Regions from separate parts of the Ruegeria sp. CG4 genome, predicted to be linked through region 4. Evidence: riboswitches for the same ligand, from Rfam matches in the RefSeq annotation. Region 4 holds a riboswitch; each other region holds the start of a gene.
What was found. Region 4 has a riboswitch for cobalamin ahead of ACR0J2_RS09115 (DUF1636 family protein). Riboswitches for the same ligand answer to the same signal wherever they lie in the genome.
Positions count from the first base shown of each region.

Region 1 (7,628 bases), on a different contig from region 4:
ATACCTCGTGCGAACAGATCATTCACTTGGGCTGATAATCCGCCCGTTTCGCAGTTCCAGCGTGTCTGGTGCCAGTGCTTCCCGAAACGATGGTGCGTGGCTGACCAGCAGAATTGCCTGCGGCAGGCCACATAGAATCTCTAGAAGTCGCGCTTCATTTTTGGCGTCAAGCGCATTGGTGGGCTCATCCAAAAGCAGCGCCTCCGGCTCCATCGCCAAAACGGTTGCAAGGGTCACAAGCCGCTTCTCTCCACCAGAGAGCTTGTGCGTAATGCGATCACGCAGGTTTAACAGATCCAGATCGGAAAGCACTCTGTCGACGATGGCCAGCGCCTCGGACTTGCTGCGCCCGAGGTTGAGAGGACCAAATGCGATGTCTTCCGCCACAGTCGGACAAAACAGCTGATCATCAGGATCCTGAAAAACCAGCCCGACCTGACGGCGGACTTCGTGAAAATCCGCCTCGACGCGCCTTTCCTTTCCCAGGACGGTCACGCGCCCGGCGCTTGGTGTTTGCAGGCCAAGGGCAATACGAAACAGGGTAGACTTTCCCGCGCCATTCGGGCCCGCAATCGAGAGGCGCTGCCCCGGTTCAAGCTGCAGCGAAGCGCCGTCCAGCACTGGTGGCTGGCCAGGGTACGCAAAACAAATGTCTTCAAGCTTGAGGATTGTCATAGATAATCCAGGAACAACAGGCCAAGGCAAACGGTGCACAGCATCGCGGCGAACATGTGATCGCGTCGGGTCATGTTAAAGTCCTGCAGCAACAAAAGACGCCCGGAAAACCCCCGGCATTTCATCGCCGCCAGAATCCGCTCTGACCGTTCGATCGCGCGCACCAGCATCATGCCGACCAGATACCCGAAGCTTCGGTAGGTGTGCCAGTTTGTGCCGGGGCGAAATCCGCGGATCTTCATCGCGCCGCGCAGGCGCAGGTATTCTTCCCGCAACACCTCGATGTAGCGGATGGTGAACATCAAAAGGTGCACAAGCGCCTCGGGGCAGCGCAGCTTGTGCAAAGCGTGTCCAAGCGTCACAGGTTCCATCGTTCCGACCAGAACCATCAGCGCAAGGATGACCGCGTTGGCCGTCAGTGCAATCTCGACAGCTTTCCAAAGGCCCTGCCAACTGGCCGGAAAGCCAAAAACCGTGAACATCGCGTCACCGGGCATTGAGAATGGCAGCAACACCAGCATGAAGATGATGAAGCTGTCCATCATGGCCATACGCTTGAGGGTCCGGCCGACTGGCAAGCGTGACATCACCAGTAACCCAAGCGAGACGAACAAAGCGCCGATCAGCGCCGGAATGCTGTTGAGGGCAACCGTGACGATGGCAAAGATGCAGGCCAAAACGATGCGCATACGGGGATCGTAGTCTCCGATCATCCCGAAATGGGCGGCTTTGCCTGCCTCGGCCAGTGTTTTGGCCTGTGGTTCCAGCGCATGTGCCATCAGGTGGCCATCTTTTTTCGCGCGGCCAGGTAAAAGCCGATGCCGAACAGACCAATGATATAGCCAATACCACCCAAGATGTTCTGCAGATCATTGTGCTCGCGGTAGGCGGCGATCTCGCGCCGCAGTGGGCGGGTTTCGTCGCGCACCGCTTTGGCGATGGCGGCGCGTTCCTCATCCGAGAGCGAGGCCACAGTCACCGCTGCCGCGCCATCCGCAGATGCGACCGGCGTGGCTGTTTCAGAAAGCTCGGCTTCGACCCCCATGATTTCGGCCACTTCGTCGGCCGGCATGGCAACTTCGGCGACGTGCCCTGCACCCAGATCTGCCTTGAATGTATGAGTCACCGCTCTGGTCGGGCTGTAGAGAAAGAAACCGTCCGTATCGGTTACTGTGCGTCCCAGTTCAGAGCCGTCGGGGCCATAGACGATGACCTCCTGGTCTGCGGCCATATCGCCATTGGAAAACCCCAGCTCGCCTTCGATTGCGTCGCCTGCCGGAAAAACGCCTGCAATAACCTTATGCGCAAGAGCCGGGAGCGGGGCGAGAGCAAGCGTACAAACAAGGATCAACTGTTTCATGTGGACGCAACCTTTACAAAAAGTTCCGGTTTGACCTTGCGGGCCAGAAGAACGGCAAAACCTGTCAGCACGGCCTCGATAGCCATGACGGGAATGTGGGCGAAAAAGACAAGCTTGGCAGCGGGCAGGAACTCATCGCCGGACAGCGCCAGCGAGACCGCGACAAAAGCCGTCGTGGCGGCGATCGAAAACGCGCCGCCGATGCCGCCCCAGATCGCCCCCTGAACAGGTGAGCCACGTGCGATCAGACGACCAAAGATCATCCAGGTCAACACCGCCGGAAGGGCGATATTCACCGTGTTGATCCCCAGCACGGTCAATCCGCCAAAACCGAAGAACACGGCTTGCAGCAGCAAGCCGACAAAAAGGGCCGGAAAGGCGGCCCAGCCGAGCAGAAGCCCGGCCAGACCGTTCAGAATCAAATGCACAGACGACGGGCCAATCGGCACATGGATCAGCGAGGCGACAAAAAAGCTGGCCGACAACACGCCCGCCGTGGGAATGCGATCCAGATCCAGCGATTTCAGGCCCAATGCGATCCCGCCAGCCGCGGCGACCGCACCGCCGATCACGACAGGGTTTGAAAGGGCTCCGTCGACGATGTGCATTCAGGCTTACTCCAGATCCCAGGCGCGGATCCAGATGACCGCATCCTGGCTCAGCTCTTTGCCTTCATGCTTGGTTTCCGGACCCACGCCCAAAGCGGCGAAGCCCCAGTACCCGGCTTTTGGCACACCAAAAGTGAAATATCCGTTGTCATCCGAAATCGCGACCAACGCGCCGCCCGGCAATGGGGACACGGTGGCGTCCTTCGCGCCGGTGCCGGTCATGTCCGGTGCTGCGGCGATGTACTCGATTTCGATTTCTGCGCCGGCGACGGGCTGTCCCTCGCTCAACACGCGACCGGTAAAGGTTGACCCGGCGATGATGTTGTAAGGCTTGTTCAGCGGCAGAATCTCGGTGGCCAGCCCCTGCGGCTGATCCCAGTCGGTCGGCAGTTCGTTTCGGTTGAGGTAAGCCTTGGTGATCTGCTGGATATAGATATCCTCTGATTCTTCGTAGTAAGGCGCAGGAACTGTAACCACCACATAGTCACCCGAGCGTTTCACCGGCACTGAACCCAGGAACGCTTTGGCGATGTTGTCCGGTCCTTCAAAAGTGGTTTCTTCCAGCGTATCCATCAGATCGGTTTTTTCACCGTTGTGGATTACAAAGAATTCTTCCGGTCTTTCCAGGGTCATCACGTGACCAGCTTCAAACGGGTGCCAGAAAACCAGTTTGACCGGAACGTCACCGGGGCGTTCGATCATCGTGTCGTCGGTATATTCCAGCAGGAAATGGGCCTGCGCCAATGCAGGCATCGCCAAAGCAGCCGTTGCAGCCACCAGCAGTTTTTTCACAAATCGAGTCCTTCTCACGTCGCGCCTTCCCCGGCACAATTCTGCTTTGACGATGGGGAACGCGAAGCCATCTGCCTTGTCGGGCAAACAGATCCGGCGCACACCCCGTCGCCGATGATGAACGCCCCTTCCAAGGGCGCATGTTCGGCAGGTCTCCTGACTTGCGGGTCAAAGCGCTAAACTAACCTTCCCGGGATATCCCAGTGGCATTATCAGCCGCGCTCGCCGCCTACAGTTGCGGGGGCAGTTGCAGAGTTGGCGAAATGTGCCGCACTGCATTCCCTATTGCTTCCGAGGATGTCCCCGGAACCGAACATGGCGCGTTCATGCCAGAATATGTAAGACACGGTCAACAATTGATTGCGGCGTTGCATGGGCCATTTGCGAAATCAGAAATTGCATGTTCGCGCTTGCTACGCGGTTTGGTATGCGCCACCGCGAGTGTGTGTATTTTCCTAGATATCTTTCCGCGTTCAATAGTCGTCGGTTCAGTTCGCGGACTTGAGATTTTTAGGCCTGAAACTGCGGGCGTTGACTCGCGTGTAAAATTGAACTCGCCGCAAATATGTAGGGTCGCTCCGATGCACAAAAGGTCCGACCGGCCCAGCGCTCGATGCAGAAGCAGAGTTGTTGTATTTGCCGCCGTGTTCACGCTACCATCGGACAAAACAACAGTGCAGGTGCCTCGTGACCACAGAAACAAAACGCCCGCTTACCCTTCGCGATGTCTCGGAAGCGTCGGGGGTATCCGAAATGACGGTCAGCAGGGTCCTGCGCAATCGGGGTGATGTATCGGATGCGACCCGAACACGGGTTCTGGCCGCCGCGAAAGAGCTGGGATACGTGCCCAACAAAATTGCGGGTGCGCTGGCATCCAGCCGGGTTAATCTGGTCGCTGTCATCATCCCGTCACTGTCCAACATGGTCTTCCCCGAGGTCCTGACCGGCATCAATCAGGTGCTGGAAGACACCGAATTGCAGCCAGTGGTCGGCGTAACCGATTATTTGCCGGAAAAAGAGGAAAAAGTCCTTTACGAGATGCTCTCGTGGCGGCCTTCGGGCGTGATCATCGCGGGTCTGGAACACACGGAAGCGGCCCGGGCGATGCTGGATTCCGCGGGCATTCCGGTGGTCGAAATCATGGATACCGACGGCAAACCCGTGGATGCGATGGTCGGCATTTCGCACCGCCGTGCCGGCCGCGAAATGGCGCAGGCCATTCTGAAGGCCGGATACCAGCATATCGGCTTCATGGGGACCAAGATGCCTTTGGACCACCGCGCGCGCAAACGTTTCGAAGGCTTTACCGAAGTTCTGGGCAAACACGGGATCGAGATCGAGGATCGCGAGTTCTATTCCGGCGGCTCAGCACTGGCCAAGGGGCGCGAGATGACGCAGGCGATGCTGGAACGGTCGCCGGAACTGGATTTTCTGTATTATTCCAATGATATGATCGGCGCTGGCGGACTGTTGTACCTGCTGGATCAGGGGATAGACATCCCTGGTCAAATCGGGCTGGCGGGGTTCAACAATGTCGAATTGCTGCAAGGTCTGCCCCGCAAACTGGCAACCATGGATGCCTGCCGGCTGGAAATCGGCCGTCAGGCCGCGGGGATCATCGCGGCACAGCTGGCCGACCCGGAAGCCGAGATTGAAACCCGCGTGACCCTGACGCCAAAAATCAGCTACGGCGACACACTGAAGCGGCGTTAGAGTCTTGGCACTGCCGAAACTGGACAACCGGACAGCGCGTGCGGTGTTCATGGATCGTCACTTGCTGTCCGAGACCCCGTCGGGCAGCGCAAAGGGCGCGGATCTTCTGGACCTGATCCGACGGCTTGGTTTTGTTCAGCTGGACAGTATCAACACCGTGGCCCGCGCCCATGACATGATCCTGTTTTCGCGCAGGCCCACCTATCGCAGCACACATCTGAAGCGCCTGTATGAACGGGACAGGGCGCTGTTCGAACATTGGACACATGACGCCGCCGTCATTCCGATGGAGTTTTACCGGCATTGGCACCTGCGCTTTCAGCGCGACGCCGATTTGTTGAAGGCCCGCTGGAAGAATTGGCGGCGGGATGGGTTTGAACAACAGTTCGCGTCGGTCCTGCTGCACATCCGCGATCACGGTCCGGTATCCTCGTCCGACGTGGGAAAGGACGAAAAGAAAGGATCGGGCGGCTGGTGGGACTGGCATCCGTCAAAAACCGCGCTGGAGTTCTTGTGGCGCTCGGGCGCGCTGACCGTCATTGGCCGGGACGGCTTTCAGAAACGCTACGACCTGACCGAACGGGTGATAGAAACTCATCTGTGCCCCGGTCATGCACCATGCGATGCCGAAGGAACGGTGGACTGGCTGTGCAACGCCGCCCTGGACAGGTTGGGGTTTGCAACATCGGGCGAACTGGCTGCGTTCTGGGATACGGTCAGCGCGGCGGAGGCGAAAGACTGGTGCGCCGCGGCCCAGAAAGACGGTGCGATTGAAGAAATCGAAATCAGCTGCGCGGATGGGCGTATGAGGAAAGTGTTTTCCCGCCCGGGTTTGGTTGAAGAGGCCCCTGAACTGCCCGCGCCACCGGGCAGAATTCGCGTGCTCAGCCCGTTTGACCCGATGCTGCGGGATCGAAACCGCGCCGAACGCCTGTTCGGGTTTCACTACAGGATCGAGGTGTTTGTGCCCGCGCCCAAAAGAACCTACGGCTATTATGTCTTCCCCTTGCTCGAAGGTGATCGGATGATCGGCCGGATCGACATGAAGGCCCACAGGGATAGCGGCGAATTGCGGGTACAATCCGTCTGGCCCGAGCGAAAGTTGCGCTGGTCAGAGGCGCGCACCCGGCGTCTGGAGGCCGAGCTGGACCGGGTGCGCAGGTTTGCCGGCCTTGATCGTGTTGAGCTTGCCGACGGCTGGCTGAAAGACCCTAAATAGGTTCTATTCAGCCTGTGACAGGGTTAGGTGGATCGATTCAAGACCGTCAATTCCGCCATCAATCACATCACCGGCCTGTACCGCACCGACACCGGCCGGGGTGCCTGTCATGATCAGATCGCCCGGACGAAGGTGATAGTAATTTGAAAGATGGCTGACGATCTCATCTATTTTCCAGATCAGCTCATCCAGGGTCGCATCCTGCCGGACTTCACCGTTGACGCTCAGATGAATGCGCTTGTCTTTGTCCGGCGACCAGCTCTCCGACCGGGTCAGCGGCGCAAAAACGGCACCGTTTTCCAGATCCTTGCCCAGATCCCACGGGCGCTGTTTGTTCCGTTCACGGATTTGCAGATCGCGGCGGGTCATGTCCAGCGCGCAGCCATAGGCAAACACCGCGCCCAAAGCCTGCTCGCGACTGACGCGGAACACCGGCTTACCGATTGCAATCGCCAGCTCCATTTCGTGATGATAGTTTTCGGTACCCGGCGGATATGGCACGGTCGCCCCGGTCAGGATGGCGTTGGGTGCGGACTTGGTGAAATAGAACGGCGCCTCGCGGTCCACAGTATTTCCCATTTCAGCCGCATGGGCCGCATAGTTCCGCCCGACGCAAAAAATCCGGCCCACCGGATATTCGGCCTGCTCGCCGACAACCGGTATCGCAACAGGTTCGGGAAGAGAAAACAGCTTGTCCTGCATGACAGCCCCCAGTTTGAAACATCGCCGGCATCTTAGGTGTCTTCCCATCACTGGCAAGACGTTGGCGACCGGGATGCACACTGTTTTGACCTGACATTCAAGACTTCGGGTTTCTTAGACGCATTGACCTTTCGCTCCGGATAACTCTCACTGCCCCGGAAATTCAAACACCCGGGACATCCCGGATCAGGCGGAAACACGGGGAACAGCATGCAGTGGAACGAATTCGCGGAATGGGGCCGAAAAGTCGCTGACTGGACGCAGAACTATCACGAAACCGTTGGCGACAGGCCCGTCCGGGCACGGTGCGAACCGGGTGAGGTCTTGAATGCGTTACCGTCTGAACCGCCCGAAACCGCCCAGCCCATGGAAGACATCTTCCGGGATTTTGAGCAGATCGTATTGCCCGGCATCACCCATTGGCAGCACCCCCGGTTCTTTGCCTATTTCAATTCGAACGCCTCGGCCCCGTCGGTTCTGGGTGAGTTTCTGGCCAGCGCCATCGCACCGCAATGCATGTTGTGGCAAACCTCGCCTGCCGCGACCGAGATGGAAACCC
Region 1 covers NZ_JBQFRB010000007.1:131,995-139,622, forward strand. The annotation lists gene ACR0J2_RS17415 (energy-coupling factor ABC transporter ATP-binding protein) at 19-675, opposite strand; gene cbiQ (cobalt ECF transporter T component CbiQ) at 672-1,454, opposite strand; gene ACR0J2_RS17425 (cobalt ABC transporter permease) at 1,454-2,035, opposite strand; gene cbiM (cobalt transporter CbiM) at 2,032-2,643, opposite strand; gene ACR0J2_RS17435 (DUF4198 domain-containing protein) at 2,650-3,435, opposite strand; cobalamin riboswitch at 3,565-3,764, opposite strand; gene ACR0J2_RS17440 (LacI family DNA-binding transcriptional regulator) at 4,123-5,148, shown strand; gene ACR0J2_RS17445 (winged helix-turn-helix domain-containing protein) at 5,153-6,367, shown strand; gene ACR0J2_RS17450 (fumarylacetoacetate hydrolase family protein) at 6,371-7,069, opposite strand; gene ACR0J2_RS17455 (pyridoxal phosphate-dependent decarboxylase family protein) at 7,280-7,628, shown strand, end outside.
Region 1: another riboswitch for cobalamin. It lies ahead of ACR0J2_RS17435 (DUF4198 domain-containing protein); the one in region 4 lies ahead of ACR0J2_RS09115 (DUF1636 family protein).

Region 2 (7,628 bases), on a different contig from region 4:
ACAAAGATGTTCCAGCCGGATTCTTCGCCGTAGTTTACAAACTCTGCATTGTCTTTCGGCAGAATGTTCTTGTCCTTGGCGTGCCCTAACTTTGCCCCGAATGCGAGAACAGCCGAAACAAAAACAATCTTAGTTGTAGTTTTCATAGATACGCTCCCAAAAAAAATATCGCAAAATGAGGATGCGAAGATAGGCGGTAAACGCCGTTCTTGCAAACAAGCCTCAAAACCGAAGGGAAAGGGCTTCGTTTTTTCCTGAATTGCGGAACGATTTCGGTAGCCAAGCGTTTGATCATCTAACGCCGACCGGACCGGAATTCACCGACCCGATCGGCCACTAGCGACGGAAAACTCGTTACCCCCTCAATCCCCAAAAAACCCGCATTGTTCGGAGGGAAACCAATTGAACAACGCGGGAAGCAGTTTGGGGTAACCATTTTACGGTGCGGATCGCGGGTTGGATCAAAGTTCCCCGCGCCACCCTAACCTGAGATGATAGGCAACGCGGGGATTTAGTCTGCCCATGTGCCTTGCCAAACTATCTCGAATGTGCGTTGAGCCGCAGGTAGCAAAAAAGGTGCCTTGCCTACTAATTTTAGACTCTGCTGACTAACCTCGTGACCAACCAATCGCACGGCACGGCCACGTTTTCTAACGCGGGCCAGTAGGGTAGAGTATGGAAGCAAGCACCAAGAGAGTGAGAAACAAATTTAGCGCGCGCAAAAATACTTGATTTGGTGCATTTTGGATTCAAGTATTGGGGTGCGTAGCAAATCTTAATTACCTCTGTTGCTGCCGCATCCACCAGACGTGTCTGGTCGCCTCCCGGTGATGTAAGTGAGTGACGTCGCTGGGAGGCCATCTATTTCTTCTCAACGCACTGGTCCAATCATAACAATCTCCGAACTCGTATCAAATTGTGAAATAAGCCAAGGAAAGTCCGAATGAAAGGACATCGGCGTTTTTGACATCGTGTTCAAGTTAGCAAGGGGACTGGGTGCTACGAAATTACAAAAGCATAGCGGTCGCTGACGTGGCTTGGGATGCGGGAAGCGATGGAACGAGCTTTTTATCGGTGGTGAAAGAGGAAACAATAGTTCACCTAGTGAGGTTTCGCTGCGGACGCCTATTCTTCGACAATTCCCACGGCGAGACCTTCCGTGAAGCTCAGAGCTACTTTGTCTCCCGGGCTAAGCTGCTCGACAAACTCGCGACCAACGTCTGTTTCAACCTCGATCATTTGTTCTGTACCACTGCTGTCCGTCACAGTGGCGATTGAGCTCGCGTTGTCGAAGGACACAAAAGTCAGAATCAAGGTGACCATTGTTCCGGCAGCCATGCCCGGTGTTGATCCCTCTGCAGCCTGGCCTTCCAATTCAACCAAACTGTCAACCTCGCCAGGGAAAGCAATGCTTGCAGCCATCCCCAGTGTGTACATCGCTTTGACTGTGTCACCCTCTTCAATTTGATCGAAGTTTTTGACTTCCGGTCCTGCAAGAATGGTCTCTTCTTCACCTGTCTCTGAGTTTTGCAGCACGATGAGCCGAGTGTCCGGATCAACTGACTTAACTGTCGCGTCGGCTTCGATGGTAACGCTGCGCTCAGCTGTTTGAGCAAAACTGAGTGCGGGCAAAATAAAGAAAAATGCAGACGTTAGAATTTTCGTTAGCATGTCTTCTCCTTATGAGATTCATGGTGGAAGTCTGTACACTAGCATGCAGTTCTTCAGGATGGCGAAACGTTGCCACACCACTTCGAATTTAAAAAGATGTTTGTCAGCCAGCTACACCAAAGACCGATGTTCTCGAACTTCAGATTTCCGCCAGACAGAGCATAGGAGATCTAGAGCGATTACGCGGACAATGCTTCAATGTAAGCTTTGTCCGCTCTGCGTAAGCTCATGCGTGGTGCCGCGAATGACCAAAGTTACACATCTTATTCTCTTGTTCCACCTGACGCTCAAATACGCAGCTTCGGGCCAATTGGGCTTACATGTTTTCGATTTCCGGCGATGCAAGCCAAAGGAATAAGACGGGGAATCGGCGCGGTGAGCTCAATGGTGCCAATTCCGTAAATGACCCATTTCCGTGAGCGTTCAGTCGCGAGTCAGGAGATCTACCGTTAGGCGCCGGGTGAGGCTTTGGGAGAAAGAAAGTGCATATCGAACCGGGCATCGTGAACGGCGCCAAAATCGCGCTTTCCAGTGTTGCCGCCGCAGGCCGGTTACTTACACGGTGAAAGTCTGATCGAAAGAAAAAGCGGAGACCTCAACTGAACGCCGCAAAGAACCAGAAGTTAAAGGGCCAGTGCTTATTGTGGCGCGCCACATTTACTTTTAGCCGTTAGCAATCTGCACCCAACGGTCAGGGTGAATCGGGTCCTGTATTCGAAGGAATAGATACTTTGTTTCCTTCCACGTTTTGATCCTGTTGGTAACATTGTCCAGAACCAAATCGCCTTCACTCGAGCGATAGACTAGAACAGCATGGCCACTGCGATTGGTGTCCAAGACAGTTGCAATTAGTAGCTTCGTAGGATCCAAACCGTTCTGCACAAGTTCAAACTTCTTTTGCAAAGCGAAGTCTTCGCAATCTCCTGATCCATGTGTCGGCAGGGTCCAGTACTCCTTTGTACCATATTGGCTTTGATCCGAAACGGCGCGAATCCTCCGATTGACGCGCATGTTGATCGTTTTAACGATCTGCTTTTCCTGCGCCTCGGACAGTCCAGAACTACGAGTTTTCGCGCACGCCCAAGAGTAATCATTGCATAGTGATTTGGCCCCCGACGGCGCTTCAATCTTTCTATCAAGATCGATGAAGGGAAGCTCAGAGGCTTGCAATGTAGCGGTAGAGACAAAGTAACTGCATATGAAACCGGCTATCGATAGATAAACCGGTATCTTTTCCGAAAACCGTTCCTGAGCTAAAGTGGGTTTTGTCATATCTGCCTTCCCCATGCTCAGTTTTCCAGTGCATCCGCAACTGCCGGACCAAGAGTACTCTATCGCAAGCCTTCATGTTCTGCGGTGCTTTGCAACAGCTTGTCTGTTCTTGGATACAGAGCGGCAAAAACCCGCACGCACGCTGTACTTGCCGCTTTGACCTGCTGAACCCACGTAGTTGTCTTCTCAGCCAGGAATGTCACTCAGGAGTCATCGCCGTCAGGCTGGACGGTCACTTTGGCCTCTACGGGCACACCCTCAACCATCAGAGGGCTGTGGCTGTTGCCATTGAGAGAAACTTTTACCTCAACATTGCCATCGGGGAGCGACGGAAGGTGTAACCAATTGGCATAAAGGCGGCCCAGCTTTTCGCCGTTGATATAAACATGCGCGTGACCTTCGCCTGGAACGTCAGCCGAGGAAGCATTTTCCGGAGCAAAGCGAAAGTTCTGCGGTGTCACACGCAGATTCCAGCCCGCCATAGGATCCTTAATCATCTGGATCGCCACACTGGGGGCGTCGCTGTCGGCAGGTAGATTAGTGGCCGCGGAGTGGTCGTGCGCTGCCATCTCCATGTTGCCGCCATGTTGGGCCGGGTCAGTATGATCATGGCTCTCAAAGGTGCTACCGCTGCTGGCGGCAATCACAAAGCCAGCACCGCCGCCAAAGACAAGTCCGATGGCAAAGAGAGCGAGAGAACGGGACATCTTGTCATCCTCAATAAAGAAAGCCCCCGCCGGTGTAACCAGCGGGGTAGCAATGGAGGAGCGCGATCAGACTGCAGCGCCTGCGCGCTTGCCTTCTGTCTGCCAGAAGTAGCCGGTGAAACTGCCCAAGAGTGCCCAGGCGGCCATGCCGATGCCGAAGGCCCGGGCAGCAAAAAGCGCCCCGATCTCGGTCGGAACCGGCCCAGAGAAACTGTCGGGCTCAGGGGCCCCGATAATATGCGGTACCATTAGCAGCACGGCCGCAATCAGGTAGCTTACCAGGTTACCTCCAAAGGCAATCAGCCACATGGCCACGCCGGCTGCGGCAACGGTGACCGTCCACCAGATCTGACGCTCTCCGACATCTGCTGCCGCCACTCCGGGAACTTCTGGAGCCAGCGACAAGCCAGGAGCAAAGTGGAAGGCGACAAAGCCCGCAAGACCCCAAAGCAGGCCGGTGCGGCCGTTGATTTCATGCCCCTGACGTTCGGCTACCGACATCAAAGCCGCCAGGACTAGCGCATAACCAGTGTACGTAAGCGTGGTGAAGATAATGCTGAGACCATCGCGCATCGGCTCGGCGAACATGCCGGGCAGGTCGGGATGCGCAGTTACCGGATCAGCGCCAAAATGTACCAGGTCGCCGCCTTCATAGAGCTCGGCGTGAAGTAGCACGGGCTGCACGAAATACAACTGCAGAAGGGCGGCAATCAGCCCCGCTGCAGCACCAGCGAACAAGCCGCTGGTCAGAATACGACTGAACATTGTCTTAGTGGCAGGGGAAGCCAGTTGCGTGGCGCACATCATGAGCCGCGTCATGCAGGCCAGAAGCCTGAACATGGCCAGTCACGGTAATGATCCCCAGACCCAGAACCACGGCGAATACTGCAGGCAGAAAGGATGCGCCAGCGGCGGATGCCTTGATCGTTTTTGTCGTCATTTTAATCCTCCTCACCGTCACACCCGACGGCATAAGTTGTGTCCATTCTACGGCCGGTCTCCTGACTCGCAGGTCACAGCAGACTTCCCCCTTCCCGGCGCCATTACGCCAGTGGTATTGGAAGGCCGCTCGCCGCTCACAGTCGCGGGGGCGGTCAAGGCTTCAGTGCAGTAGTTTAATGCACCGTCCTCATTCCCGTTTCAGTCCCAGTGCGTAAGCACCTTTGGACACCGTAGAAGCCTTTATTCTTCCATAGTGCTGCGTTCCGTCAAGTACGAAAGCGACATCATAGCATTCTGCAGCGGTTAATCTTAAGTAATGGCAGGATTGGTTTAGATTTTAGCCGCTAAGTGCAGAAGGCTAAGTCGAAAAACACAAACTGTAAGCTGAAAACTCCACACCGGAGTTTTGGCCGGCAAGTTGCATGTGGGCTATCTTTTTTGTGCCGGTATACGTGCAATCGCCTTGAAACGTAGCTTACCTAGCTTCCTGGCGTCAGCGAAGTCGCCGTCAGTACTGTCCTCATACATCCGCATGAAAATCATTATGTCCGGAAGATCGACTGCAGTAATCTCTCCGAACAGATAGGCGGTCTTGCCGCTTTGTCGCACCGCCAACGTCTGTGGTCGGCGACAACCGGACATGCAATCTACTTGCTGCAACTCGGCTTGCACCCCCGATGCCTCCAGCGTTGCGGCTAGCTGATTATAAAGGGTGGAATCCGCGTCGCGGCAGGTTCTGCAAAGCGTGAGGGTAGGCAGGCACATGCGTCAGGCTGATCCTTGATCGAGAACTTCCATCTGAGATTTCATATTTGCTGGTCGGTTGTTAGCTCGGTTTCAATACCTGTTTTGACTCTAAATCTGGAAAAGAGTCTATACTCGAGCAACAAGCACACATTAGCCCTAGCCCTCTAAAACTATGCAAATACACCGAGTGCGAGACGGGGATTTGGCAGAGCGAAGAAGCAACCATCAGACGAAGAGATTTCCAAGTTTCTATGTGAGATTGAGCTGAAGCAGGTGGTAGGCGATGAAGTGGAACAGCTCACGCGAAACATCTTTGTTCTTCAATAATCTGAAACAGCATTGCCTCCGGGATCGGCTCGCCATTACACGCCTATTTTCAGGTCCGCGCGCACCGCGCCTCCCAAGGTGAATTCTGGGACGCGACAGGTTCTTGTAGCGCGTAACTAGGTTCGTTCTATCGTCATTTACAGTCCAGATCCGGGACATATAGCGGGGTTCGTGCTTGATCGTTACCACGACCGATCATGGGACTGAATGCGTCGCGCCAACTGACGACATTCAAAAGAAAGTTCGCTGATGCGAAACGCCTAGGCATCAAAAACTTTTCTGTCTGCGTCACCAGAACTGAGGATCGCCCAAGCTGCCATCGGTGCTCGCCGCAACCCGCTGTGACGGGTGTTGTGATAACGGCATATCTCCGGGTGCAGCCAGTCTTCGAACTCCTCCAATGTCATCGACGCAGTGCCGGAGCCGTCGCATTTCCCCTTATCCTTGGGGGATGATTGCGTTCTTCCCTAAAGTAGATGAACGGCCTCCATGGTCGTCCTAATCAGGCGTTCGATATCGTCGCCGTAATGCGCTCGACCCAGTGGCCTTTACTTGACGGAGATACCCCAATCTGAGCAGGTCAAATGGAAGGTTTCGCTGCGGAAACGCGCCCATTGTCTACGTGTATGGCTTGCGGAATCCCAGCGGTGGGCCAATACAACACCTCGGAGATATCTGGCGCGCGGATCGAATTCGTTCACACGCAATGGTGCAAACACAAGCAGATGGACGAGTCGGACGGAGCAACGAAACTCAAATATGCGCCCAGAACAATGCAGGTCGTGACATCAATTGCGAGAGGCAACCAATGTTTACCCAACGGTTTAGCCGCTAGAAACCTGCACCCAACGGTCAGGGTGTAGTGGGTCCTGTATTCTTAGGAAAAGATACCTCGTTTCCTTCCACGTTTTGATCCTGTTGGTAACATTGTCCAGAACCAAATCGCCTTCACTCGAGCGATAGACTAGAACAGCATGGCCATTGCGATTGGTGTCCAAGACAGTCGCAATTAGTAGCTTCGTAGGATCCAAACCATTCTGCACAAGTTCAAACTTCTTTTGCAAAGCGAAGTCTTCGCAATCTCCTGACCCTTGCGTCGGCAGTGTCCAGTATTCCTTTGTCCCATATTGGCTTTGATCCGAAACGGCACGGATTCTCCGATTGACGCGCGTGTTGATCGTTTTAACGATCTGATTTTCTTGTGCCACGGACAGACCAGAACTACGAGCGCTCGCGCACGCCCACGAGTAGTCTTTGCATAGTGATTTGGCACCCGACGGCGCTCGCATTTCTCTATCTAGTTTGATCAAGGGAAGCTCAGAGGCTTGCGATGTAGCGGCAGACACAAAAAAGCTGCATATAAAACAGATCATTGGGAGATAACCCAGCAGGTTTTTCGATAACATTCCCTGAACTAAAGTGGGATTTGTCATATCTGCCTTCTCCATGCTCGTTCCTCTGAGGTATCCAAACTTCCCGGGCCAATGTATTTCATTCCAAGCCTTCATGTGCTTTGAGGCATTGCAACAACTTCTTAGCCTCTAGGGGTAAAGCGGCAAAAATTTGCAGATTCTTTGGTATTTCTTCCTTAGTTGACAGCATCAGAGCATCCACGCCATCACCAGTCCGGCATAGCTAACAGAGCGACTTAGAGGGTAAGCTGATCGCAATTCTCTCATTCAACAAATATACAACAGAGATCGGCCGTCATCGTTTAAGGTTACGAAATACTGGGACAATGAAGCCGCTCCTCCACAAACTGGGATAGGCAGTTTCGGTTTTTCCGGGCGCTGCAATTAATGGCCGCTAATGACATCTTTGACGACAGGCTCGTTGAGCAACGCCGTTAGCAGGGGGCATGCTGCTTCTCCTTCAGCACAGGTCTGCACAAGTTCTACCAATGCTTGCTCCAGCCGTTGGAGAGCGGCGATTTTTGACCTAACGTTGTCGAGGTGTCTTGTT
Region 2 covers NZ_JBQFRB010000008.1:5,945-13,572, forward strand. The annotation lists gene ACR0J2_RS18100 (hypothetical protein) at 1-146, opposite strand, end outside; gene ACR0J2_RS18105 (hypothetical protein) at 1,126-1,671, opposite strand; gene ACR0J2_RS18110 (transglutaminase-like cysteine peptidase) at 2,335-2,943, opposite strand; gene ACR0J2_RS18115 (hypothetical protein) at 3,147-3,650, opposite strand; gene ACR0J2_RS18120 (CbtA family protein) at 3,717-4,415, opposite strand; gene ACR0J2_RS18125 (CbtB domain-containing protein) at 4,420-4,590, opposite strand; cobalamin riboswitch at 4,625-4,840, opposite strand; gene ACR0J2_RS18130 (DUF1636 family protein) at 5,022-5,357, opposite strand; gene ACR0J2_RS18135 (transglutaminase-like cysteine peptidase) at 6,491-7,114, opposite strand; gene ACR0J2_RS18140 (MerR family transcriptional regulator) at 7,463-7,628, opposite strand, start outside.
Region 2: another riboswitch for cobalamin. It lies ahead of ACR0J2_RS18125 (CbtB domain-containing protein); the one in region 4 lies ahead of ACR0J2_RS09115 (DUF1636 family protein).

Region 3 (7,628 bases), on a different contig from region 4:
TGATCCGCGCTGCCAGAGAAGAAGCGCAGAAAGACGGAGCACTGGTATTCCTGTTCGACAACGGAGATGCCCTTCAGGGAACGCCGTTTGGCGATTGGGCGGCAGAGCAGACTGATGACAACCACGTGTTGATGCAGGCCTTCCGGGAACTTGGCTATGACGCAATCGGACTGGGCAACCATGATTTCGACTTTGGCCTGCAGACGCTGAATCGTATTCTGGACGGCGCACCGTGCCCGGTGATTTGCAGCAATGCCCGGCAATTGACCGCCGGGGCCAAATGGAATGACCGCGCAATACTAGAACGCTCTCTTCTGGTTGACGGCGTCGAAACCCCGTTTCGTCTGGGTCTTTTGTCGATCCTGCCGCCGCAAACGGCGCAATGGAATGCGCACCGGGTTCAGGATGTGGTGGTGTTCGAAGATATTCTGGAGGCCGCGCAAAAGACGGTCGAGGCCCTGCGCACGGACGGCAGCGATGTGATTGTCGCGCTGGCGCATTCGGGCCTTGGACCTTCGGAACCCGCGCGCGGATTGGAGAACGCCGTCATACCGCTGGCCGCGATCGACGGGATCGACGCCATTGTTGCAGGCCATACGCATCTCACACTTCCCGGCAAGGATCACGAAGGGCTGGATCATACGGACGCAACCCGGGGGCATGTACATAGCAAACCGGTTGTCATGCCTGGCGTCGCAGGGACGCATCTTGGCATCATTGACCTGCATGTGCAGAAAACATCTGCCGGGCGATGGAAGGTTGTCGGGCAGCAGGTTAAGCTGCCGCCTGTTCTCTCCCGGCACGGGAACGGAGCGGTATCCGAAGACCCCGGAATGCGGCATCTGTTCAGTTACGGCCACGAAGAAACCCGTGCGCTGGCCTCAAGACCCGTGGGCCACACCGGTCAAAGCCTGCACAGCTATTTCAGCTTTTGCGCACCAGATCGGGGCCTCGCGCTGGTCGCCAGCGCCCAGGCAGCGGCATTGAACCTCCATCTGGACGAAGACCTACGGGGGCTTCCACTGTTGTCCGCTGTTTCGCCCTGCAAGTTCGGAGGCCGCGCGGGACCGCGTTCCTACACGGATGTACCGCCCGGAAAGGTTCGGTTACGCAATGTTTCGGATCTTCATTCTTTCCCGAATGAACTGCGCGCCGTGCTTGTCACCGGCGATATGGTCCGTGACTGGCTTGAAATGTCGGCGGGCATTTTCAATCAGGTGGATGAAGGAGCTGTCCGCACTCTGACCGATGAAACACGGGCCGGGCATAACTTCGATGTGCTGTTCGGCCTGACCTATCGGATCGATCTTTCCCAGCCGGCGCGTTTTGATTCTTACGGAATGCTGGTCGATCCCGCCGCAAACCGTGTTCGCGAGATTTGCTGTGATGGAATCCCTATTGAACCCACCCAGAAATTCGTTGTGGCCCTGAACAGTTACCGGGCCAGCGGCGGCGGACACTTCCCTGTTGCGCATCAGGCCCGGCAGATCAATATGCCGACCTTACCCATCAGGGACGTCCTGCGCGACTATCTTTCGGGGGGATTACCGGGCGACCCGCTTGAATCTGCGCCCTTCCCCTTCAGCCTTGTCCGGCTTCCCGGCCACGCTTCGATTCTGAAAACCGGGCCGGGAGCACGGGCGCATCTTTCCGAACTGGACGCATACGATCCGCATGTGCTGGGGCATGACCCGGAAGGCTTTCTGCGGATCAGACTGTCACTCTGACGGGTTGTCTTCCTGGCGCAACTTCCCTATATCGACGATTGAGAGGTTGGCGCGGGCGAGCGCCTCGCCAACCTGGTCAGGTCCGGAAGGAAGCAGCCACAACGAGCCCCGCTTGGGTCGATGTCCAACCTCTCACTTCATCCCGCAATCGTCACATCTTTCCGGTCGGAACGGAATTGCTGCTCCGTAGACTCGATCAACCTCGGCCAGACCGCTTTGTTTTTGCGCGCAAAAACACCAATGTGGCCAATGGATTTCAGCCCGAAATCCTTTGGTTCAAGCACATGACGGTTGGCGTCCGGGCCGTATAGCTCGGCCAGCCTCCATACCGCATTATCAGGCACCATCTGGTCGTCCGAAATCGCAAAAAGGTCGACCGGACCACCGGCCCGCGGCCAGGTCGCTGCGGGCAGGCTTTGGCCAATTTCAGGCAGATAGCTGTTCGGCGAGGTGCACCATTTTCGCCATTGCCAGTAGACCTTTGACGGCAGGTCCGAACCAAACCCAATGGCCTTGCCGGGCAGATACCCCAGCATATGAACTGCAAAAGGCGCATGCCCGTACCAGAAGATTCCGGCCAGCCCCCTGTAGGGCCAGGGATGATCCGACAACGTAACCAGGCCTGAACACACACAAATCATCCGGTCGATCTGATCCACATCCGATTGCAATGGCTCAAGCATACCCCCCAGCGAATGACCAATGGTCCACTGCCGCGCACTTGGGAATCGCCGTCGCATCTCGGCCCGGGCCGCGGGAATATCGATCAGCGCCCAATCGGACATGGTGACACGCGAATCCTTCAGACGCCCCGATAACGATTTTCCGAAATCGCGGTAATCATAGGTCAGACAGGCAATGCCCTGCTCTTCCGCCAGCCACCGGGCAAAATGCTGATAATAGTCCTGGGGAACGCCGGTCGCGCTGTTCAGAACAACTACGATATCAGGCGCTGCAACAGGCAGGTACAGGCGACCCGACAGCATAGCCGTCCCGGAGGGAAATCGTATGTCTTCGGTCAAGACCTGTTCCTGTATGTCCAACATATCATGCTCCGCTCTCAACTGAACAGTTCAGTTCACCTATCTGTCAGGCCAGTCGCCCGCTCAAGTCAACCCGGTGCAAACATGACCAAACGTCCGCTTTCCCGACCACGCATCGGACCAAATGCCTCGGCCCGCGCAATGCGCTTGACTCGGGGACCCGGCAACCGCTAGCGATGAGGAGATGGTTTCCGCGCCCTTTAAGGGGCCGGGATGAAAAGGGAACACGGTGCGGTTCTGTCTGGCATTGCCGGAAGGAACCAAGGCCGAGACTGCCCCCGCAACTGTAAGCGGTGAGCAATGCCGAAACACCACTGGCCGAAAGGCTGGGAAGGTCGGCAAAGCGATGACCCGCAAGTCAGGAGACCTGCCATCGATACTGAAACCGAAACTCGGGCGGGGTGTCCGGGCAGGTCCTGATGGCATAGCCCCGTCACACCTGATCCTTGCCCCGCGCCGCGCGCGGAGGGCGCATTATGAACTGGAAGACAAGGACACACGAATTTTCTGCCACTGTGTGCCAGCGCACCGGCAAACCCTGTCCGGCACTGGCGCAAATGGCGCGGGCTCTGACGCGCGCCGTGGCAAGCGCCGGCCCGGCCGCAACCCCGCAATTCGCCATTGAAGGCAGCAGCGAGCTTGCCCATTGCCCCGAAGGGTGCATGGCCCGATTCCACGCGCGGCCAGACAAAATCCGGGTGTTTTGCGGAACGAATGAGGAAACTCCGGGCGACAGGTTGGAGGATTATGCAGACATGATGTTCTGCGCAGAGTTCCGTGCGCTGCCGTCCGCAATTCTGTCGGACCCGCCCTGCGCCATGCTTGAAGCTTCGGCCCTGGCAGGTCGCCAAGTGGCGGCCCAGGCCGGACATTTGTCGGCCTAAGCTACGGGTCCGCGCTGGCCGGAATCAATTGCGTGGCCCATGCCAGTTGTGCATCTGTTTCAACCGCACAGGGCCGCACCGCCCTCAACCGTTTCAGGGCTGCACCCGGTTGCTCGCCGCATTCGACCATCAGGCGCAACACCACCATTCCGGACCGGCCACAGCCGCCCCGGCAATGCACCAGAATGCGCCCGCCCCCTGACAGGGCATGGCGGACGGCCGCGCTTACATCGGGCCAGCGCGCGGTCACGGCGTCGGGGGGTGCACCGAAATCTTCGACCGGCAGATGGACCCAGCGGCAGGCGCGCGCCTGAATGTCGGTTCCGAAGTCACGCGCGCCGTCCTGCAGCATCTCGACTTCGGTCGTCATTGAAATGACAAGACCGGGCTTCCAGTCGGAAATCGCATTCAGGTCCTGGACATATTTACCCCCACGCCCCGGCATTGATGTCAGGGCCAGAGTACCTCCTCCGACCTGCAGCGCATGAATAATCATCTGAGACATGCAACGCGCCCTCCTTAATCGTTACGCACAAGAATCCGGTCAAAAATGCTTTCGCCTTCATTTTTACGCGCATCCCGAAGCATTCCCAAATGAATTTCGCGAACCGGCTGTGGACGCAGGCGGCGGCGCACTCTACGCTGCACTTCTGATACGAATCCGACAGAGCAGAAATGACCGACACGCCAAGCCCCGCTTATCAGGTTCTTGCCCGCAAATACCGCCCGGAAACCTTTGCCGACCTGGTTGGTCAGGATGCCATGGTGCGCACCCTGAAAAACGCGTTCGAGGCAGACCGGATCGCGCAGGCCTTCATCATGACCGGCATCCGCGGCACCGGCAAAACGACGACGGCGCGGATCATCGCCAAGGGCATGAACTGCATCGGCCCCGATGGCGACGGCAAACCGACGACCGAACCCTGCGGCCAATGCGAACATTGCGTGGCGATCATGGAAGGCCGCCATGTCGACGTGATGGAGATGGACGCCGCCAGCCGCACCGGCGTGAACGACATCCGCGAGATCATAGACAGCGTCCGCTATCGTGCCGCCAGCGCACGCTACAAGATCTATATCATCGACGAGGTTCACATGCTCTCGACCAGCGCGTTCAACGCGCTGCTCAAGACGCTTGAGGAACCGCCCGAGCATGTGAAATTCATCTTCGCGACTACCGAAATCCGCAAGGTTCCGGTTACGGTCCTGTCGCGCTGCCAACGCTTCGACCTGCGCAGGATCGAACCCGAGGACATGATCGGTCTTCTAAACAAGATCGCCGCCGCCGAGGGCGCCCAGATCGCAGAAGACGCGCTGGCGCTGATCACCCGAGCGGCCGAAGGTTCGGCGCGTGATGCAACTTCGCTGCTGGATCAGGCGATCTCGCACGGGGCCGGTGAAACCAGTGCCGATCAGGTCCGGGCGATGTTGGGTCTGGCGGACCGGGGCCGCGTCCTGGACCTGATGGACATGATCCTGCGGGGCGACGCGGCGGGGGCGCTGACAGAGCTAAGCGCTCAGTACGCCGAGGGCGCCGACCCGCTTGCCGTGCTGCGCGATCTGGCCGAAATCACCCATTGGGTGTCCGTGGTCAAAATCACGCCAGACGCCGCCGAGGACCCGACCGTTTCGCCCGACGAACGCGCACGCGGACAGCAAATGGCCGAAGCCCTGCCGATGCGTGTCCTGACCCGCATGTGGCAAATGCTGCTGAAAGCGCTCGAAGAGGTCTCAGCCGCACCAAACGCCATGATGGCAGCGGAAATGGCCGTCATTCGGTTGACCCATGTGGCCGACCTGCCAAGCCCGGAAGAACTGATCAAACGTTTGCAGGACGCACCTCCACCCACGCCGAACGGAGGCCCCGGTGGAGGCATGGCCGTACCCTCGCACGCCCCGGTACAACCTCAGGCATCGGCAAGGTCTTCCTACGTTTCCGCTCCACACGGTCCCGCCGGCGCGCCGACTGCGGCCCTGGCACAGGACGTCCAAACTGCTCTGGCGCGCTATCCGACCTTCGAACATGTGGTCGAACTGATCCGGACAAACCGGGACGTAAAGCTGCTGGTCGAGGTCGAAAACGGTGTGCGGCTGATGTCCTACTCACCGGGCCGGATCGAATTTACACCGACCGATCATGCCCCGACAGACCTTGCCCAACGGCTGGGTACGGCGCTGCAGCGCTGGACAGGCAATCGGTGGGCCGTATCCATCGTGGCAGATGGCGAAGCCGCCACGATCGCCGAGATCCGCGATGCGGCCGACCTCGCGCTAAGGTCACAGGCCGAGCAGCACCCGCTGGTTCAGGCGGTACTCATGCAGTTTCCCAAGGCGCGCATCAAACGGATCGAAACCCCGGAACAGCGCGCCGCCAAGGTCGAAACCGAGGCTCTGCCCGAGGTCGAAGACGAATGGGACCCGTTCGAAGAGGACTGAACATCTGCCTGGAATACAGGAGGATGCCCATGCCCCTTGTGTCACGCAGTCACCCTTCGTATTTAGGCGTCAAATCGATTTACAGGAGAAACCCGATGCTCAAAGGTTTAGGCGGTCTGGGCGATATGGCCAAGATGATGAAATCCGCGCAGGACCTGCAGACCAAAATGACCGAAATGCAGGAAGAACTGAACAACCTCATGGTTGTCGGCGAATCCGGCGCCGGTCTGGTCAAGGCCACCGCCACCGCCAAGGGCGAACTCAAAGGTCTGGACATCGACCCGTCGATCTTCAACGGAGACGACAAGGAAGTGGTCGAGGACCTGATCCTGGCCGCCATCAAGGACGCGCAGACCAAGGCCGCCGAGCGCTCTCAGGCGGAAATGGCCAAGCTGACTGAAAGCATGGGGCTGCCGGCAGACATCAAACTGCCGTTCTGATCTTCATCTTTTCCAAAATACTCCCGCCGGAGGCTCCCTTCGGTGCCAAACAGGACAGGCCGTGAGTTCGAACAGCGACATCGACAACCTGATCGACCTGATGGCCAAGCTGCCGGGGCTTGGCCCGCGCTCGGCCCGCCGCGCGGTGCTGCACCTGATCCGCAAACGCGCCCTGCTGCTGACACCGCTCTCGGACGCAATGCAGCAGGTCGCCGCCACCGCCCGCGAATGCCTGAATTGCGGCAATGTCTGTACCGCTGACATCTGCGACATCTGCGACAGCGAGGCCCGCGCCACCGGAGAGCTTTGTGTCGTCGAGGATGTCGCTGATCTTTGGGCGATGGAACGTGCCGGTGTCTTCAAAGGCCGCTATCACGTTCTGGGCGGTACACTTTCGGCCTTGGACGGTGTCGGCCCGGACGAGTTGCGCATACCCCGCCTCAAAGACCGCGTGACGGCCGAGGGCATCACCGAGATCATCCTTGCCCTGAACGCCACAGTCGACGGACAGACCACCGCCCACTACATTGCCGACCAGTTGGAGGGACAGGTCCGCCTGACCTCACTTGCGCAGGGTGTGCCAATTGGGGGTGAGCTGGATTATTTGGACGACGGGACGATCACGGCGGCGCTGAGGGCGCGGAAAGAACTGTAAGGTCACAGAACCTGCCCCGAGAACATTTTTGAATCATGCTTTGATTTTCCAGAGTTGTGCGTAACTTATGAGCAGATATCCCGATCTATTCGTACTGCGACACGGCCAAACCGAGTGGAATACTCTTGGGAAATTTCAAGGCCGCAAGGACTCTCCGCTGACCGAAACGGGCAAGGCGCAGGCGCGCACTCAGAACCAAATTCTCTGCGGCATTCCGAACACACCGTCTCGGGTCGTCGTCAGCCCGCAAGAGCGCGCGCAGCACACGGCTCGGCTCGCGATTGCACCCCATCTTCAACTGGAAACTGACCACCGCCTTCAGGAAATCGCATTTGGCCAATGGGAAGGTGTAACCAAGAACGTCATCAGGTCGCAGATCGACTACGCTTACGAAAGCTATTTGTGGTTTTTTCGCAGCCCTGGCGGTGAGAGCTTTGAGGAGA
Region 3 covers NZ_JBQFRB010000005.1:168,759-176,386, reverse strand. The annotation lists gene ACR0J2_RS14755 (bifunctional 2',3'-cyclic-nucleotide 2'-phosphodiesterase/3'-nucleotidase) at 1-1,727, shown strand, start outside; RNA gene ffs (signal recognition particle sRNA small type) at 1,767-1,865, shown strand; gene ACR0J2_RS14745 (alpha/beta hydrolase family protein) at 1,865-2,773, opposite strand; cobalamin riboswitch at 2,939-3,159, shown strand; gene ACR0J2_RS14740 (hypothetical protein) at 3,247-3,654, shown strand; gene ACR0J2_RS14735 (phosphatase domain-containing protein) at 3,656-4,159, opposite strand; gene ACR0J2_RS14730 (DNA polymerase III subunit gamma/tau) at 4,330-6,090, shown strand; gene ACR0J2_RS14725 (YbaB/EbfC family nucleoid-associated protein) at 6,186-6,530, shown strand; gene recR (recombination mediator RecR) at 6,592-7,185, shown strand; gene ACR0J2_RS14715 (histidine phosphatase family protein) at 7,253-7,628, shown strand, end outside.
Region 3: another riboswitch for cobalamin. It lies ahead of ACR0J2_RS14740 (hypothetical protein); the one in region 4 lies ahead of ACR0J2_RS09115 (DUF1636 family protein).

Region 4 (7,628 bases):
ATCACGCTTGCACCGGGCATGGGCCTGACCAACGCGGTGATCATCGACCAGCATTTTACCCAGCGCAACCGGCTGGGGCGCCTTCTAACCGCCTCATCTTTCAACCCTTTTCTGATCGGCCTTGGAATTGACGAGGACACCGCCGCCTTTATCGGCCCCGACAACGTCCTTGAGGTTGTTGGCAGCGGCACGGTCACGGTCGTGGATGCCAGCCATCTGACGCACTCCTCAATGTGGGATGCACGCCGGGGCGAAGCACTGAGCCTTTTGGGTCTTCGGCTTGACGTTCTGGGCGAAGGGTGCCGTTATGACCTGATGGCTCGCCAGGCTTTTCCGCCAGATGAGCATATGGCGTTCTGCACCTTGCCCGATTTGTCCGGCGATGAGGACGCTTCCGGGGGGGAAATGAACAATTAACAAACGAGGAGCCTTATGAAAATAATCTCTACCAATGTCTTCGTCGGTCCCAACGTCTGGGCAAGTTTTCCGGTTATTCGACACGTCATTGATCTGGGATTGTTGGAAGATTGGCCCTCGGCCCGAATAGGCCCCGAATTCATCGACGCATTGGTCGCGGCCCTCCCTGGCCTTGCCGAGCATGGCTGTTCCTACCGCGAGCCCGGCGGCTTTATCCGCCGTCTGCGCGAGGATGAAGGCACCTGGCTGGGTCACGTGCTGGAACATTGCGCCATCGAGGTTCAGAACGTGGCCGGCACGGATGTGACATTTGGCCGGACGCGGGGCACGGGCGAACCCGGCCAGTACAATATGGTCTACGAATACCGCCAGCGCGACGTGGGACTTGATGCCGGGAAACTGGCGATGCGCCTGCTGATGCACCTGCTGCCGCAAAACCTCAAGGAAGCCCTGGACTATGATTTCGATCCCGATTTCGATTGGGACGACGAGATGCGCAGCTTTGTTCTGCGTGCCCAACGCAAGGAATTCGGTCCCTCGACCGGGTCGTTGGTCAAGGCCGCCGAAGAACGTGACATTCCATGGATCCGCCTGAACGAAGGATCGCTGGTTCAGTTCGGGCATGGCAAGTATCAGCGCCGTATTCAGGCGACCATCACGTCCGAGACCAAACATATCTCGGTCGAGATTTCCTGCGACAAGGAAGATACCCACAATCTGCTGAACGATCTGGGCCTGCCGGTGCCACAACAGCGCATGGTCTATTCGGCCCGCGAAGCCGCAAAAGCAGCTGGCCGGATCGGATTTCCGGTGGTGGTCAAACCGCTGAATGCCAATCACGGCCGCGGAGTATCGATCAATCTGAACTCGGAATCCGAGGTCGAGGCCGGTTTTGCCGAGGCCAAGGAACACTCGCGAAGCCGCGCCATTCTGGTTGAAAGCTTCATTACAGGATTTGATCACCGGATGCTGGTGGTCAACAACAAGCTGGTCGCCGTCGCCAAACGGGTCCCAGGTCATGTGATGGGGGATGGCAAGCATACGATTGCTGAACTGGTCGCCATCGTGAACCAGGATCCGCGCCGGGGCATCGGGCACGAAAAAGTGCTGACAATGCTGGAGATCGACAATCAAGCCAAGCGCCTGATGGAAAACGCCGGTGTGACCGAAGAAACCGTTTTGCCGGAGGGCGAGGTTTTCTATTTGCGCTCTACCGCGAACCTGTCCACAGGCGGCACGGCCATCGACCTGACCGATGTGGTTCATCCCGACAACCGCGACATGGCTGAACGCGCCATCATGGCGGTTGGGCTGGATGTGGGCGGTGTCGATTTTCTGATCGACGACATCACCAAGTCCTACAAGGATATCGGCGGCGCGATTGTCGAGGTGAACGCAGCCCCCGGATTCCGGATGCACGTAGCTCCGTCCGAAGGCCAACCGCGCGATGTTGCCGGTCGGGTGATCGACATGCTGTTCCCGGTCGGGGACAAGACACGCATCCCCATTGCGGCAATCACGGGAACCAACGGGAAAACCACAACATCGCGGATGTTGAACCATATCATGAAAACCAGCGGCAAGACCGTTGGCATGACCTCGACCGACGGGGTCTATGTGGATGGCAAGCTGAGCGTCAAGGGCGACATGACCGGGCCCAAGTCGGCCCAGATCGTGCTGCGCGATCCGATGGTCGATTTCGCCGTGATGGAGACCGCGCGTGGCGGGCTGGTGCGTTCGGGCCTGGGCTATCAACGCTCGAACGTTGCCGCCTGTCTGAACGTATCGGCCGACCATCTGGGGCTGGGTGGCATCAACACGGTCGAAGAGCTTGCCGTGGTCAAACGCGTCGTGGTGGAAAGCGCCACGGATACGGCCGTTCTGAATGCCGACGACATCAACTGCCTGAAGATGGCGGATTATGCCGGGGCAAGTCAGATCTTCTATGTCACGACCAATCCCGGCCACAGTCTTGTGAAAGAACATATCAAGGAAGGCGGCAAGGCCATCGTGCTGGAAAAAGGCATGAACGGTGACATGCTGACCATCTACGACAACGGTCTGCATATCCCCGTGCTCTGGTCGCACCTGATCCCGGCGACACTGGAAGGCAAGGCGATATTCAACGTGCAGAACGCCATGTTTGCAGCCGCCATGGCCTATAGTTTTGGCGTTGATCTGGACAATATCCGCCACGGGCTGCGGACCTTTGACACCAGCTATTTCCAGGCACCGGGGCGGATGAACGTTTATGACGAACATCCGTTCAAGGTAATCCTGGATTATGGCCACAACCCCGCCGCCCTGAAGGCAATGGCGGCGCTGGCCGATCAGCTGGAGATCAAGGGCCGCAGGCTGTGCGTCGTATCGATGCCCGGTGACCGTCGTGACGAGGACGTCGAGGATGCGGGCGCGGCGCTGGCCGGTCATTTTGACCACTTCATCTGCAAGGCTGACGACCGCCGTCGCGGACGCGGGCATGACGAGATCCCTCAGATGCTGCGGCAGGCGTTGATTGCAGGCGGCACGCCGGATGAGGCGATCACAATCATCCCTGATGAGGTCGAAGCGGTGACGGCGGGTCTTGAAATGGCGGCTCCCGGCGATCTGCTGGTGATATTCGGCGACGACACCACCCGCTGCTGGAAACAGATCATCTACTTCAATTCGGATGGCGACGCACCTGAAGCTGAAGCAATCGGCAAGCCTGCCCCTGTTGAGACCTCTTTCGAGGACATGTTCGACAGCGATCAGGCCCTGATCCGAGACGAGCGCGGCGTGCGTCTGGCCCGCGAAATCAGCGAAGACGCGGATTGAGCCGAGGGCACCGGAATGGACAGAATTGAAGAGCTTGAGACCGCGCTGACCATCCCCAGCGCGACCAGTGGCGCGTTTCGGGTAGACGATGCGCGCCGGCTGACCGGGCCCGGGTTGCTCTGGGATCACCCGGGCGCAATCATGGACGTCTTTTTTGACCAAGAGCAGTCTTCGCGTGTCATTGAGCTGTGGCAGCATCATGCACGTCGCGTGCTGGATGCGCTCGGCTGGCACCAAGAAAAGCTGACATATCGGGTATTCACCGGCGGCGTGAACCTTGCGATTTCAGCGCCGATGGATCAGCTATATTCAGCGATCTTTGCGGTCCAGACCGCATGGCATTTCTGTGCCGCGGCGCTGGTCGGGGAAACACCCGGCGATTTCGACAAGATGATCGCCAACGTCCGCGACGTCATGGCCAAAGAGGCAAATCCGGCCCTGATCGCCCTGATCCAGGCGGCCTCGGCGCGGGGCGTCGATATCCTGTGTGACGACGACGAGATTTCGATCGGCCACGGGGTCGGAAGCCAGACCTGGGCCTGGAACGCTCTGCCTGCGCCTGATGAAGTCGAGTGGGACGCCTTGCACAACATCCCCGTCGCCTTCATCACCGGAACCAATGGCAAGACCACAACGACCCGGCTGCTTGAGGCGATCGCCCGGGCGGCGGGCAAGGTTGCCGGGCTGACCTCGACAGAGTTTGTCCGCGTCGGCGACGACATCCTCGACCGTGGTGATTATTCCGGCCCCGGCGGAGCGCGCATGCTGCTGCGCGACCGGCGGCTTGAAGTCGCCTGTCTGGAGGTTGCCCGTGGTGGAATCCTGCGCCGGGGTCTTCCAACCCATGCCGCCTCGGCTGCGGCTGTCACAAATGTCGCCAATGATCATCTGGGTCAGTACGGCGTCAACACGGTTCCGGAGTTGGCGCAGGCCAAGTTCGCCGTGCATCGCACCCTTAAGAAAGATGGCGTTCTGGCCCTGAACGCGGATGACCCCTTTGTCCGGGATGAGGCGCTGAACACGTCCTGCAGGATCTGGTGGTTCTCGCTGGACCAGAAAAACGCACTGATCCAACAATCCCGCGAGCAAGGACATTGTTGTGCCTTCCTGCGGGACGAGATGATCGTGTTCTTCGATGGCTTCTCGGAACAACCGGTGATTTCGGTTCACGATGTACCGCTCGCTATGGGCGGGGCCGCCAGGTACAATATTCTCAATGCAATGACTGCGCTGTGTCTGGCCCGCGCACTGGATATCCCGATGCAGGCCATTCGCGCTGGATTGTCCGGTTTCAAGCCAGACGCCAAGGACAATCCGGGCCGGTGCAACGAGTTTTCACATAACGGCGCCCGCGTCTTTGTCGATTTTGCGCATAACCCACATTCGGTCGCAGCAGTGTGCGAGGCTTTGTCCGGACTTCCGGCAAAGCGCCGCTTCATACTGCTAAGCCATGCCGGGGACCGGTCAAATCAGGACATCATCGATGTCACGCAAACGGCCTTGCGGTTCCAGCCGGATGTGGTCGTCGCTGCCGAGCTTGAGGGCTATCTGCGGGGACGCAACCTTGGTGAGATTCCAAAGCTGATTAAGCAGGCGGCAATGGACAAGGGTCTTAGGGATGAGCAGATCCTGAGCGCGCCTTCCCCGACCGAGGCGAGCAGGACAATACTGGATCAGATCGAACCGGGCGATCTTGCCCTGTTGCTGGTCCTGTCCGAGCGCGAGCAAGTCTTAAAATTGCTGGAAAACTGAACCCCTACGCTGAATCCGAGGACCTCGGGCGGTGAAACTCGAGCACCGCCCTGCCCAGCCCATCCGATTGTCCTGCCAATAATTCTGTATTGACGCATGCCCGGGTCTGAGGCACTTAGCTAGAAGATGGTTCCCGAAGGAAGACCCGAGGGATGAAAAGGGAATACGGTGCGGCCCTGAAGGCCAAGTCCGTAACTGCCCCCGCAACTGTAAGCGGTGAGCGACGCCAAACACCCACTGGCCGAATGGGCCGGGAAGGAAGGCCAAGCAAGGACCCGCGAGTCAGGAGACCTGCCATCAGTGTTCAACCAACCCGGGGCGGGGCGCCCTGGAAGGAGGCTTAGATGGCACGTCAGTCACGTGTTTACATGATCAGCACCTTCTGTCCGCGCTTGGCAACAAGTGGAGCGGACCATGTCAGACGCCACTGATCATATTCTCCTGATCTGTTCGGCATGCAACGGTGATTTGTCTGCGGACAAAATACGCTCTTCGTTGTCAGATGCGCTGCCGTCCGGGTTTGCCATTCGCACGGTCGATTGCATGGCCGGGTGTGCGCAGCCGACAACTGTTGGGTTTCAGGCCACCGGCAAAGCCCAATACCTGTTCGGCGACATCCGGACCCCGCATGACATCGCGGCCTTGGCCGAATTCGCATTGCAATATCAGAACAGTGCCGATGGATGGACCTGCGCGTCCGACAGGCCGAGCGCGCTTTTTGACAAAACCCTTTCCCGTTTGCCCCGAATGATTTTGGAGGAGCCTTCATGACGACCTCTGCATTTCTTGCCGTGCGTGACGTCGAATACTATGCGCTGAATGGTGATGTTCTGCTGCAAGCGGCGTCTTTTGAACTGGAAGAAGGCGCAATCCTTGCAATTGCCGGGCCGAACGGGGCCGGGAAGACGACGCTTCTGAACCTGTTGTGCGGCACAGCCGAACTGGCGCTGGGCGACGTTTTGATCAATGGGCGCACCCTGAAACACATGCCCGCCAACCAGCGCGCCCGAATGATCGCTGTTGTCAGCCAGCACGAGCTGCCGGATAGCAGATTGTCTTTGCGGGAATATGTGGCCTTGGGGCAAATCCCGATCCGGGCTGACCGGTCGAAAGAGGGCCACGCCGCCGAACTGGACAGGGTTTTGAACCTGACAGGTCTGAGTGATCTGGCGGAAAAACGAATGGGCGTACTTTCCGGGGGCGAACGTCAACGCGCGCATATCGCGCGCGCTCTGGCACAGAACCCTTCGCTTTTGTTTCTGGACGAACCGACAAACCATCTGGATCCCGACGCCAAGGGGCGGATGCTGTCGCTGGTTGCCGAGTTGGGCATCACGGTGGTCATGATCGTCCACGACCTCGTCATGATCCCTGAGTTTGCCACCCATGTGGCCATGATGAAATCCGCGCGGCTCACGGGCTTTGGTCCCGTGGCCGATGTGCTGACCTCGGACCAGGTCCGGGAAACCTTTGGCGTCGACTACCTGTACTTTCACCATGAGGGCCGCGTGATTCCGGCGCTGGATATCCGAAAAACCTCGGTCTCAAACTAACCCTAGGAGCATCTTTGAATGAAACAGATCTGGTCGGTGGTCCTGGCCACAGCCCTGGCAGGCGGTGCGTCGGCACAAGAAATTGCCGTCGACAATTGCGGCAAGCCGCTGGTTTTTGAAACTGCACCCGAGCGGATTGTCGTGCACGATATGAACATGACCGATATGGCCTTTGCGCTGGGTCTGCAGGACAAGATCGTCGGGCTGACCGGCATCACCGGATGGTACAAGACCAGCCCGGAATTCGATACGCTGCGCGGCGACATTCCCGAGCTTGCGCCCAAATACCCAACGGTCGAGAACCTTGTGGCCGTCGAACCCGATATGTTCTTCGCGGGCTGGTATTACGGGATGAAGCCGGGCGGAGACGTGACTCCTGACACGCTGGAACCCTTTGGCATCAAGACCTTGATCCTGTCCGAAAGCTGCGTGCATCTGGACAAGGACCGCCCCGAAGCCAGCATGAACCTGCTGTTTGATGACGTTCTGCGCCTGGGCCAGGTCATGCAGGTCGAAGACAAGGCGAAGGAACTGGTTGATGGTTGGAAAGAAGAACTGACCGAGATCGAAACCCGGACCGCCGATCTGCCCAAACCGCGCGTTTTCCTTCTAGATGGTCCCGCTGATGCGCCCTTCACCGCGGGCAAGTTTGCCATTCCCGATGCGATGATTTCCGCAGCGGGCGGTGAAAACGTGACCCATGACATGGATACAAGCTGGGGCCGCACCTCGTGGGAAACGGTGGCGGCCGCCAACCCCGAATTTCTGGTGCTGCTGGATTACCAGACCGGCAACGGCGCCGAGGATACCTTCAAATTTCTGCAGGAGCATCCGGTGATGTCCCAGACCGATGCCGTCAAGAACGAGGCCTGGATTGGCCTGCGGTACGAGGAACTGACCCCCGGACCGGCAAATATCGAGGCGATCCTGAAAATGGCGCAGGCCATGCATCCGGATCTCAACTGATATGGGCCGACTTGGCCTGACACTTCTGCTGGGGGCGGTCGTTCTGGCCGCCCTTTTGCTGATCTCAACCATCTACGGCACCACATCCATTCCGGTTTCCGACACGTTCACCGCTGTCTTGCT
Region 4 covers NZ_JBQFRB010000002.1:538,591-546,218, forward strand. The annotation lists gene ACR0J2_RS09100 (cyanophycinase) at 1-417, shown strand, start outside; gene cphA (cyanophycin synthetase) at 433-3,234, shown strand; gene ACR0J2_RS09110 (Mur ligase family protein) at 3,250-4,986, shown strand; cobalamin riboswitch at 5,097-5,299, shown strand; gene ACR0J2_RS09115 (DUF1636 family protein) at 5,401-5,757, shown strand; gene ACR0J2_RS09120 (ABC transporter ATP-binding protein) at 5,754-6,539, shown strand; gene ACR0J2_RS09125 (ABC transporter substrate-binding protein) at 6,558-7,505, shown strand; gene ACR0J2_RS09130 (iron ABC transporter permease) at 7,507-7,628, shown strand, end outside.